DNA from 3 places in the Paenibacillus rhizoplanae genome. Region 2 is predicted to be linked to each of the others. Evidence: riboswitches for the same ligand, from Rfam matches in the RefSeq annotation. Region 2 holds a riboswitch; each other region holds the start of a gene.

Region 1 (3,276 bases), on a different contig from region 2:
AGCTCAATCTATAACACCATTTTCGCCACCAATGTGCTGCTGGCCTACCTGAAGGACACCGGGAAGATTAACAAGATTCTGCCGGATGCTGCCTTCAAGCCTCCTGTTAAAGCGGCTATGCCAGCTGAGATGCAGTCCTTTGCGGGATTATATGGCACTGTCGGCGCAACCACAGCCATAACCATTAAGGACGGAGCGATTGATCTGCCTGCGCTTGAAGGGGGACTCATTCCTGCACAGAAGTATATCTATACCGGCAAGGGGCAGTTCACGAGCCCGGACGGCAGCGCCGCCATAAGCTTCGATAAACAGAAGAACGGCAAAACCTATTTGAAGCTGAATACCCACCTGAGCATCCCTGGCGTTGGTCAAATGCTAATGGTCACGTATGAATATCAGAAGCTTGCGGTAAGTCCGCTGAATGCTTCTACGAAGCAGGCCTGGGCGCAAAGAGACGGGAAGCATTACTACGCTGTGGATGAGAAAATCAATTCCTTCTTCTACCTCTCCCCTTCCATCTTGACGAAGACTATTGAGGTTGAACAAGGCTATGCCACCGGGACGCGGATTGTGGACGAGAACACCGCCGTCAATGCGGCTGAGATTCCAGTCATGAACGGAAGAGATGCCTTCGATCTGACCTTCTCCAAGCAGAACGGTGCCGAATATTTAACCATTGACGGCAATGATTATATTAGCGAGAACGCCGTGAAGCCGATCTACGGAGGCCCTGCCTCTACCAGCACCGTTCCTGCGGGCGGCGAGAGTGTATGGTTCAAGATTGATAAGAAGGCTGCCGGCAAAACCATGACCGTTACCTCTCCCCCAAGCGGCGGTTTCGTTGTCTATGATGCCGACGGGATGATTGTAAGCCACTTCAAGGTAAGCAAAGACCCTTCGGTCCGGTTGCCGGACGGCGGAATGGCCGTGTTCGGCGGGCAAGCGGGCGATGTGTTCAGGATTGAGCTGCGATAACGCTTTCATATTTTATACACAGTTTCTCCCACTCTCTCAAACTTGCTTAATGGGTAACAGGTATGTTTTAATGTTATCAAATTGAATAATACTCTTATCCAGAGTTCGGTGGAGGGCTTCGCCCGATGATACCGCTGTGACCGGCATGCTATAAGCATTAAGGCACAGCACTAGAGGCATCCCGGATGCCTTGCACAGATGAGAGGGTGCTGACAGTTGATGAGACTGCCCCCTTTAATTAGGGGGCTTTTTGTTTGAGAAGGGAGAGAAATGCATGACAGAGTGGATTACGGAATTTATACTCTTTTTCAAAGATTTGTCGTATGCTGGTATCGTCATCGCCTTGTCGTTTGAATTCGTACCTGCTGAAATCGTGCTGCCGCTTGCCGGATATTGGGTGTATCTTGGGGACATGAAGCTCCTGCTTACGATCCTGGCTGGTACTGTCGGGGGCACCTTCGGCCCGCTAACACTGTATGCCTTGGGCCGGTATGGCGGCAGGCCGATGGTCGATAAGTACGGCAAGTATCTGTTCATCCGCCCGCATCATCTGGAGGCCTCCGACCGTTTTTTTGAGAAATACGGCAGCGGTGTGGCCTTCTACGGACGCTTCATCCCCGGTGTGAGAACGCTGATCTCCATCCCTTGCGGAATCGCCAAAATGAATGTGTTCAAGTTCAGTCTGTACACCTTCCTGGCCATGCTTCCGATCACCTCGGTCTATGTCTATCTGGGCTTCAAGCTGGGCTCGCAGTGGGAGCATGTGGACGAGATCGTCAAGCCTTACCTTATTCCGGCGGCAACCCTGTTCCTGCTCGGCTTCGGACTGTACGTCTTGTCCAAGCGGCTAAGAAGAAGACAGGCTTAACGAAATTGCAGTTGATATTCAGGAGGAACTCATGGAGAATTGGTTCGAATGGCTAAAATACTTATTGCTGGGTCTCGTGCAGGGAGTGACGGAGCCGATTCCCGTCTCTTCCAGCGGGCACCTGATCATCGTACAACGACTGCTCGGCATGAAGCAGAATGGGCTATCCTTTGAAATCTTAACGAATACGGCATCCCTGATCGCCATCTGTTTTATTTTCCGCAAAGATATTCTGGATCTGATTACAGGTGCCTTCCATTATATGCGCACGCGCAATGCCAAGTACCGGTCGGAGTTCATGTTCTGCCTCTATATTGTGATAGGTACGATTCCTGCAGCCGTGGCTGCTGTGTTCTTCAAGGATACGATCGAACGCGTCTTCACCTCCGTACATACCGTATCCATCAGCTTACTTGTTACCGGGGTGGCCCTCTGGCTGATCCGCAATCTGCGCGGGCAAAAAAGAGACGGAAATCTTACCGTGCGGGATGCCATTCTTGTCGGACTGGCTCAGGCAGTGGCCCTGATTCCCGGTATCAGCCGTTCCGGTTCAACCGTGATCGCCTCGATCGCCGTCGGGATGAAGCAGGAGACCGCACTCAAGTTCTCCTTCATGCTGTACATTCCTATTAGTATCGGCGGTCTGATCCTGGGTGCATCCGACATCGTGCATGATCCTAACCGCTCCGCGCTGGCAATTCCCTATATGATTGCCTTCCTCACCACACTGGTCGCCACTTATTACGCGATGCGCTGGTTCATCGGCATTATGGCGAAGGGGAACCTGATCTACTTTTCGTACTACTGCTTCGTGGTGGGCACGCTACTGCTGATCTTCCAGTAACAGAAACGGATGCCCTTACTATTCGCTCCAAGGCAACAGACGGGGATGCTCGTCAAGGATGGACTGATACTGCTCCTTCCAGCCGTACTTGCCATTCGGGTCCAGTTGCATATAACGCATATACTTCTCCAGCCGAAATTCCTGCTTCGACCAGCCGAGATGCTTAATCCGCAGGTTGCTCAATTGATGAGGCAATTCCCAAATATTCTCTGGCAACCGCCCGGAGTGTTGCGGGAGATCATTCCAGAGATAGGTAATGTCTTCGCGGTAGCGGACCAGGAACGGCCGGTATCTCATGTGGGCCCGCCAGTACTTATCCTCGCGGTAATGGTTGTCATCCCATAGATCGTAGAGGCGGAAGCAGAATAAGTCGCAGTTCTCCGTTCTCAGCAGGGAGTCCACTTCTTCGGCAAAGCTGGATTCAAAGATCTCATCCCCATCCAGATTAAGAATCCATTCCGGCTGGGTCGCAACCACCGCCTCCCACTGCTGCTTGCGCAGCTCGGATTCATTGTTGAAGCGGGAGACCGGATTATAAATCAACTTAAGCGGAATTCCCCCCAGAACCTCCTTAATTAATTCTGCTGTT
Region 2 (3,276 bases):
AGGTTTCAGAGATCTTGACCGCATTCTCGTAGATATCGCTGAAATACTTCTGCAGCTGATCGTCAATCAGGCGAAGATCCTTTTTGTTGAGCGTGTTGATAACTTCCTTCTGCGGGCCGAGCATCTTCTTCAGCCAGAGAATCTCACTGCGCAGACCGATGATCTCGCTCAGATGCGATTTCTTGGTATGCATGAGGATGTCTTCCTCCAGCTTCTCAATCCGCGCTTCAATCCGGTCACCGACCGAGAAGAAGTTGTCGACAACGAGGTCGATCAGCAGATAGAGGAAGCGGTCAGGCGTATTGACCTCCTGCTCCCACAGTACGGGCTTCAGGACACGCAGCTCATGGATCTTCTGCTTCGTAACGGTAATAATGAAATGTCTGCCAAGGAATACGTTGAGCGCACGGAGGAAAATTTCCTCATCATCGAACCGGATGCTGTTCACCACGATGAAATAATGACTCTCATAAATCTCCAGCTTCGGACGCTGATCCTCTTCACTTAGACAGTCTTCCACAGCCAGATCATGCAGGCCGTATATAGGCTGAAGCTCTACAAGGTCTTCCACATCCGCATCAATCCAGTAGAACCCCTCGGCAGGGGCGGTTAAAGTTTCTTCAATATTGTCAATAGGCGTAAAAACCCCTGCATTTACCAGCCGGATTTTCATCTGATTCACTCCTTATGTCCCTGGTCTTCTCCAGGGGTATGCTAATTTCAGCACACGGGAAAAAATCAGCTTGGCCGGTGGTACAATCATGGATGAAGGCCAAAAGACGGTCCGAGAGCATGAAGAAAAAGGGCTCCCGCCGCCGGCAAGCTGATGTTAATCCTGTGTGGTTGTTCATTCTGCACGCTTATTCGCGAGCCCGGGTCGCCTTCCATTTTCTCTCACCTCTTCTTTTCGCCGTTTTGGGTTTGAAACACTTGTCTAGTATAACGCCGGGATATGGCTCTTACAAGAGAAATTGTTTTCTGTCATAAGGCCCCTTCAGCATTGTATGGACTTGACGAAAAGGAGGTTCATGATTTAAAGTGAAATTTAAGAAAAAGCATCTTTCGGATGCTTCAAGGTTATTTAACTGAATACAGCTAAATCTTATCAAGAGCAGGTGGAGGGACTAGCCCGATGAAACCCGGCAACCGGCGTGTGAACGCACGGTGCTAATTCTTGCGGAAGCTTTGCAGGGCGTTATTCGTCCGGCGGAAGTTCTCTGGCAGATGAGAGAGGCGCATATGACTGCATGATATGACCTTTCTCGCCCGGGAAAGGTCTTTTTTCGCTACCCTGCCTCAGTATTAACCACCAAGTGGAACCCCATTTCAGTTAAGGAGTGAACAGCAATGCCTATCAAAATTCCCGACAGCCTGCCGGCTAAAGAAGTGTTATCCGGTGAGAATATTTTTGTAATGGATGAAAGCCAGGCCTTCCATCAGGATATTCGTCCCCTTCGAATCGCCATCCTGAATCTGATGCCAACCAAAGAAACTACGGAGACACAGCTGCTGCGCCTTATCGGGAATTCCCCGCTTCAGGTGGATGTTGTCCTGCTGCATCCCAGCTCCCATACGTCGAAGAATACTTCGGCTGAGCATTTGAAGAGCTTTTACAAAACCTTTGATGAGATCAGCCACCGCCGGTTCGACGGCTTGATTGTAACGGGCGCTCCCGTAGAACAACTGGAGTTCGAGGATGTCAACTACTGGGAAGAGCTGAAAGTGATTTTTGAGTGGAGCAAGCAGAATGTAACCTCGACGATGCACATCTGTTGGGCCGCGCAGGCAGGACTGTATCATCACTTCGGCGTGCGCAAGGTGAGTCTGCCGGACAAATGCTTCGGAGTGTTTCCGCATACGATTAGCCATAATAATGTCAAGCTGCTGCGCGGCTTCGATGAAGTGTTCCATGTTCCGCATTCCCGCCATACTGATGTCTCCCGTGAAGATATTGAGCAGAACCCGGAGCTGCAGATTCTGGCAGAATCCGAGGAAGCCGGGGTGTACCTGGTGGCTACGCATGACGGGAAGCAGATTTTTGTCACCGGACATTCGGAGTATGATCCCTTCTCGCTGAAATGGGAGTATGACCGGGATATCGCCAAGGGGATGGAGGTTGCCCTGCCGAAGCACTATTATCCCAAGGATGATCCTACCCGCACACCGCCGGCAGTCTGGCGCGCCCATGCTAACTTATTATTCGCTAATTGGCTCAATTACTATGTATACCAGGAGACTCCTTACGATATCGGGGCATTTATCTAAGAGGTTGACTTATTATTATAGAAGCAATTAATCAGGTGCATACACATAGCCGGGTGCTTTGGAAGCGAGTTTAACCCGAAGAATGATCAGGTTGTGTACGCTTTACCAAACTTTTAGGAGGCAATGGAGATGGACGAGAAACTGAGAATTGAGAGCAGACTGGCACAGATGGGTTCGATGGAGGACCCCGCTACCGGGGCCATTAATTACCCGATTTATCATGCGACGGCCTTCCGTCACCCGAGACTTGGACAGAGCACAGGCTTTGACTACATCCGCACCAAAAATCCTACCCGTTCTGTACTCGAAGAAGCGGCAGCGGCCCTGGAATCCGGGGATGCCGGCTTCGCCTGCGCTTCCGGTATGGCTGCACTGACTACCGTGTTCACCTTGTTTGGACAAGGGGATCATCTCATTGTATCGCTCGACCTGTACGGCGGAACTTACCGGCTGCTGGAACGGATTCTCTCCAAATACGGCATCAGCGCCTCCTATGTAGATACGAATGATCTGGAGGGTCTCGAAGCGGCCCGCCAGCCGGGTACGAAAGCTGTATTCATTGAGACGCCGACCAATCCGCTGATGATGATTACGGATGTCGAAGCGGTATGCACCTGGGCCCGCCGTCACGGGCTGCTCACGATTGTGGACAATACGCTGTTGACTCCGTTCTTCCAGCGCCCGCTGGAGCTTGGGGCAGATATCGTGGTTCACAGTGCGACCAAGTATCTGGGCGGGCATAACGATGTGCTGGCGGGGCTGATTGTAACCAAGGGCGCAGAATTGTCGGCTGAAATGGCCATCCTGCATAACTCCCTGGGAGCGGTTCTCGCACCGAATGACAGCTACCAGCTGATGAAAGGCATGAAGACCCTCGCCCTGCGCATGGAGCGGCATGAGAGCAACGCCCTCGCCATTGCCCGTTATCTGCAGGAGCATCCGGCTATTGCCGAGGTCTTCCACCCGGGCCTGCCGGACCATCCGGGCTATGCCATTCAGAACCGCCAGTCC
Region 3 (3,276 bases), on a different contig from region 2:
TGCAGCATGATTTCCCGGTCATGCATGTTCAACGGATGTGGCACCGCAAGGATGCCATCTTCCTGGCGACCATCACCGGCAAGCCGCGCCAGGAAGACTATTATCTGAAGGATTATTTGCAGCGGCTGCTCGCTCCGGCCTATCCTCTGCTGATTCCTTCGGTCAAAGCCTTATGGTCCTACTCCGAATCGGGTTCACATTCACTGACTTCAGCGGTTGTGAGGGAAAGCTATCCGCGTGAGTATATGGTGTCAGCGTTTCGTATTTTGGGGGAAGGCCAGCTCTCCTTAACCAAATTCCTGCTGCTGACAAATGTTCAGGTGGAGCTGACCGATTTCCCTAAGCTGCTCGAAACGGTGCTTGAGCGCTTCAACCCGCAATCGGATCTGACGATCTTTGCCAATACTTCCATGGATACGCTGGATTATACCGGCCGAAAGCTGAATCACGGCAGCAAAGCGGTGATGGCGGGCCTCGGCAGTCCGGTCCGTCAGCTGCCAAGGACGTATACAGAGGGTCTGCTTCCATCAATCACCGCCGCTGTGCCTTATTGCGGAGGATGTTTAGCCGTTTCCGGTGCATCCTATGAAGAGGACCCGGAGCTGCCGGAGCGGCTGGTGTCTGTCTTCAAGGAGAGGGAGACCGCCTGGCCGCTGATTGTACTGGTCGATCAGGCGGAAGAAGCGGTAAGCACGCAGACCTCATTCCTGTGGAGCGTATTCACCCGCTTCAATCCGGCGGATGATATCTATTCGGCGGCCCAGGTACACCGCGGCACTGTCAGCTATACGCTGCCGATCATTATAGATGCCCGGATGAAGCCGGGATACCCGGAGGAGCTGGCTCCGAGCGAGGATATTGCAAAGCGGGTAGACCGCAACTGGAACCGTTATTTTCCTCTAGTGTAAAAGTGAACTTTAAGGAGGGTCAAAATATGCTGCGGACATTATTGGGAGAGCCGCCCCGCGTGAACAGCGGTGTGCTGGCTGAAGCTATGGAGTCCATGGCGAAGGCTGCCTCCATGCTGCGCAAGGAGATGGCGGCACATGAAGACCATGACCATGAATACCGCAAGCTGGAAATCTGGACGCGCGGCCTGATCTCCTCCCTGGATGAGCTGGAGCAGAGCTGGTTCGCAGCCGCCTTTTTCCGAAAGTCAGTGGTTGCCGGTTATATGGATGATATGTCGTCCACCGAGCAGGGGGAGTACGCCAGATATGTGTATTTCTATAAGGATGGCTTCATTCGTGTCTTCTCGCTGCTGGACAAGCTGGGCACGGTGCTGAATAATCTGTACAATCTCAATACCGCCAAGGTGAAGGTGCATTTCTCTTACTTCACGGTGCTGCGGCAATTTCAGCTGCTTCAGGCGCACCATCCGCTGGCGGACGAACTGGAGCGAATCAGGAACTCCTACCGGGAGCCGGTAGAGAATCTGCGCAAGCGGCGCAACGCTGAGATCCATTACATGAATGCGGAGATGACGGACGATCTCTGGCAGCGTCACCAGGGACTGCATGACAAGATTCGTCTGGAGGATCTCGACAGCCATTTGGAGGATTTGAAGCAGAGCCTGGAGATGGTATGCCAATCTCTGGCTGCCGCATACAGGTACGGTAATGAACAATGGCACAAGAATAAAGCGGCCTCAGGCCTGAAATCCGGACATGCCCGTTCGTAAAAACTTACCTTTGACAAAAAACTCGAAACTGAATATACTTAGGCATACATTAACTTCTGACAGGATACGGAATATATAACTTCATACTTTTATCTTATCGAGAGCGGCGGAGGGATAGGCCCGATGAAGCCCGGCAACCGGTTTGAATTCAGTTAAGTGCTGCATCCAAATGTCATGGTGCTAATTCCTACAATGCCTTCAATTCGGGGTATTTGGCAGATGAGAAGGCATTGTCATTATACACACAGGGCCTCTTGCGATCTGCACGGATCGTAAGGGGCCTTTTTTGCAATGATGGAAGCTAGAACAGAAGGGGGACGCAGCGGTTGATAGAATTGAAGGATATAACCAAAGTGTACGGCAAAGGCAGTAAGCAGGCAACTGCACTCTCTGCGCTGAGCCTGTCGATTAAGAAGGGGGAAATCTTCGGGGTGATCGGTCACTCCGGGGCCGGCAAAAGCACGCTGATCCGCTGCATTAATCTGCTGGAGCGCCCGACTGCGGGCGAGGTGTGGGTGGACGGTGTGGAGCTGACAGCGCTCAGCCAGGGACAGCTGCAGGAGCAGCGGCGCAAGATCGGGATGATTTTTCAGCATTTCAATCTGCTCTCATCGGCTACAGTCTATGATAATATCGCGTTTCCGCTGCGGCTGATCGGAGCTGGAAGAACCGAGATTGAACAAAAGGTCAAGGAACTGCTCGCCCTGGTCGGACTGGAGGAGCACTGGAATAAGTACCCGGCTCAGCTATCCGGCGGACAGAAGCAGCGTGTCGGGATTGCCCGGGCGCTGGCGAGTGATCCGGACGTTCTGTTATGCGATGAAGCGACCTCGGCGCTTGACCCGCAGACGACAGACTCCATTCTGCACCTGCTGATGGATATCAACAGCAAATTCCATCTGACCATCGTGCTGATTACCCATGAAATGCATGTGATTCAGAGCATCTGCGACCGCGTTGCCGTGATTCATGGCGGAGGAATTGTGGAGCAGGGTGAAGTGGCCCAGGTATTTCTGAAGCCGAAGCATGAAGTTACCAAAGAATTCATCCGCAGTGAGACTCAGTCGGGCGGACCGCTCCGGCAGGCGATTGATGCTGTACAGCCAGGCTATACGAAGTCGGTCAAGATCACTTTTCTCGGGCACAAGACTTACGAATCCACGCTCTCCCAGGTGGTTCAGGGAACCGGGGTTCATTTCGCCATTCTCCATGGCACCATCTCAACGATCAAGGATGTTCCTTACGGGCAGCTGATTGTCCGGTTCGAAGGACCTGCCAATGCGGTTGAAGCCACGCTTACAGAGCTAGTAGCGCAAGGTCTTGATGTGGAGGTGATTTCCTGATGGGCGGACTGGATTTTAATAAGATTGATTGGGCAGAAATGCTCGATGCAACGGTGGCTACACTTAACATGGTTGTTATTTCAGGAATATTCACAATTATCCTTGGTTTACCGCTCGGAATTATGCTATATTTATGGGGTGGATCAAATAACGTTATTATCAGAGCTGTTTACTCGGTATTATCGTTCATCGTAAATATCCTGCGTTCCGTTCCGTTTATCATTCTAATGGTCGCCCTGATCCCGCTCAGCA

What was found. A riboswitch is a leader RNA that binds a small molecule or an ion and turns the genes downstream of it on or off. The one in region 2 is predicted to bind S-adenosylmethionine.
Region 1: linked by a shared signal. The riboswitch ahead of ACFSX3_RS17100 (DedA family protein) and the one ahead of metA (homoserine O-acetyltransferase MetA) in region 2 are both predicted to bind S-adenosylmethionine.
Region 3: linked by a shared signal. The riboswitch ahead of ACFSX3_RS21435 (methionine ABC transporter ATP-binding protein) and the one ahead of metA (homoserine O-acetyltransferase MetA) in region 2 are both predicted to bind S-adenosylmethionine.

What each region holds. Positions count from the first base shown of each region.
Region 1 is NZ_JBHUKY010000029.1:3,717-6,992, reverse strand. It holds gene ACFSX3_RS17105 (serine hydrolase domain-containing protein) at 1-975, shown strand, start outside; SAM riboswitch class I at 1,067-1,180, shown strand; gene ACFSX3_RS17100 (DedA family protein) at 1,250-1,843, shown strand; gene ACFSX3_RS17095 (undecaprenyl-diphosphate phosphatase) at 1,875-2,687, shown strand; gene ACFSX3_RS17090 (glycosyltransferase family 2 protein) at 2,706-3,276, opposite strand, start outside.
Region 2 is NZ_JBHUKY010000014.1:37,836-41,111, reverse strand. It holds gene corA (magnesium/cobalt transporter CorA) at 1-673, opposite strand, end outside; SAM riboswitch class I at 1,100-1,231, shown strand; gene metA (homoserine O-acetyltransferase MetA) at 1,348-2,265, shown strand; gene ACFSX3_RS05630 (aminotransferase class I/II-fold pyridoxal phosphate-dependent enzyme) at 2,395-3,276, shown strand, end outside.
Region 3 is NZ_JBHUKY010000035.1:13,788-17,063, reverse strand. It holds gene ACFSX3_RS21445 (UbiD family decarboxylase) at 1-908, shown strand, start outside; gene ACFSX3_RS21440 (Cthe_2314 family HEPN domain-containing protein) at 935-1,681, shown strand; SAM riboswitch class I at 1,773-1,907, shown strand; gene ACFSX3_RS21435 (methionine ABC transporter ATP-binding protein) at 2,008-3,024, shown strand; gene ACFSX3_RS21430 (methionine ABC transporter permease) at 3,024-3,276, shown strand, end outside.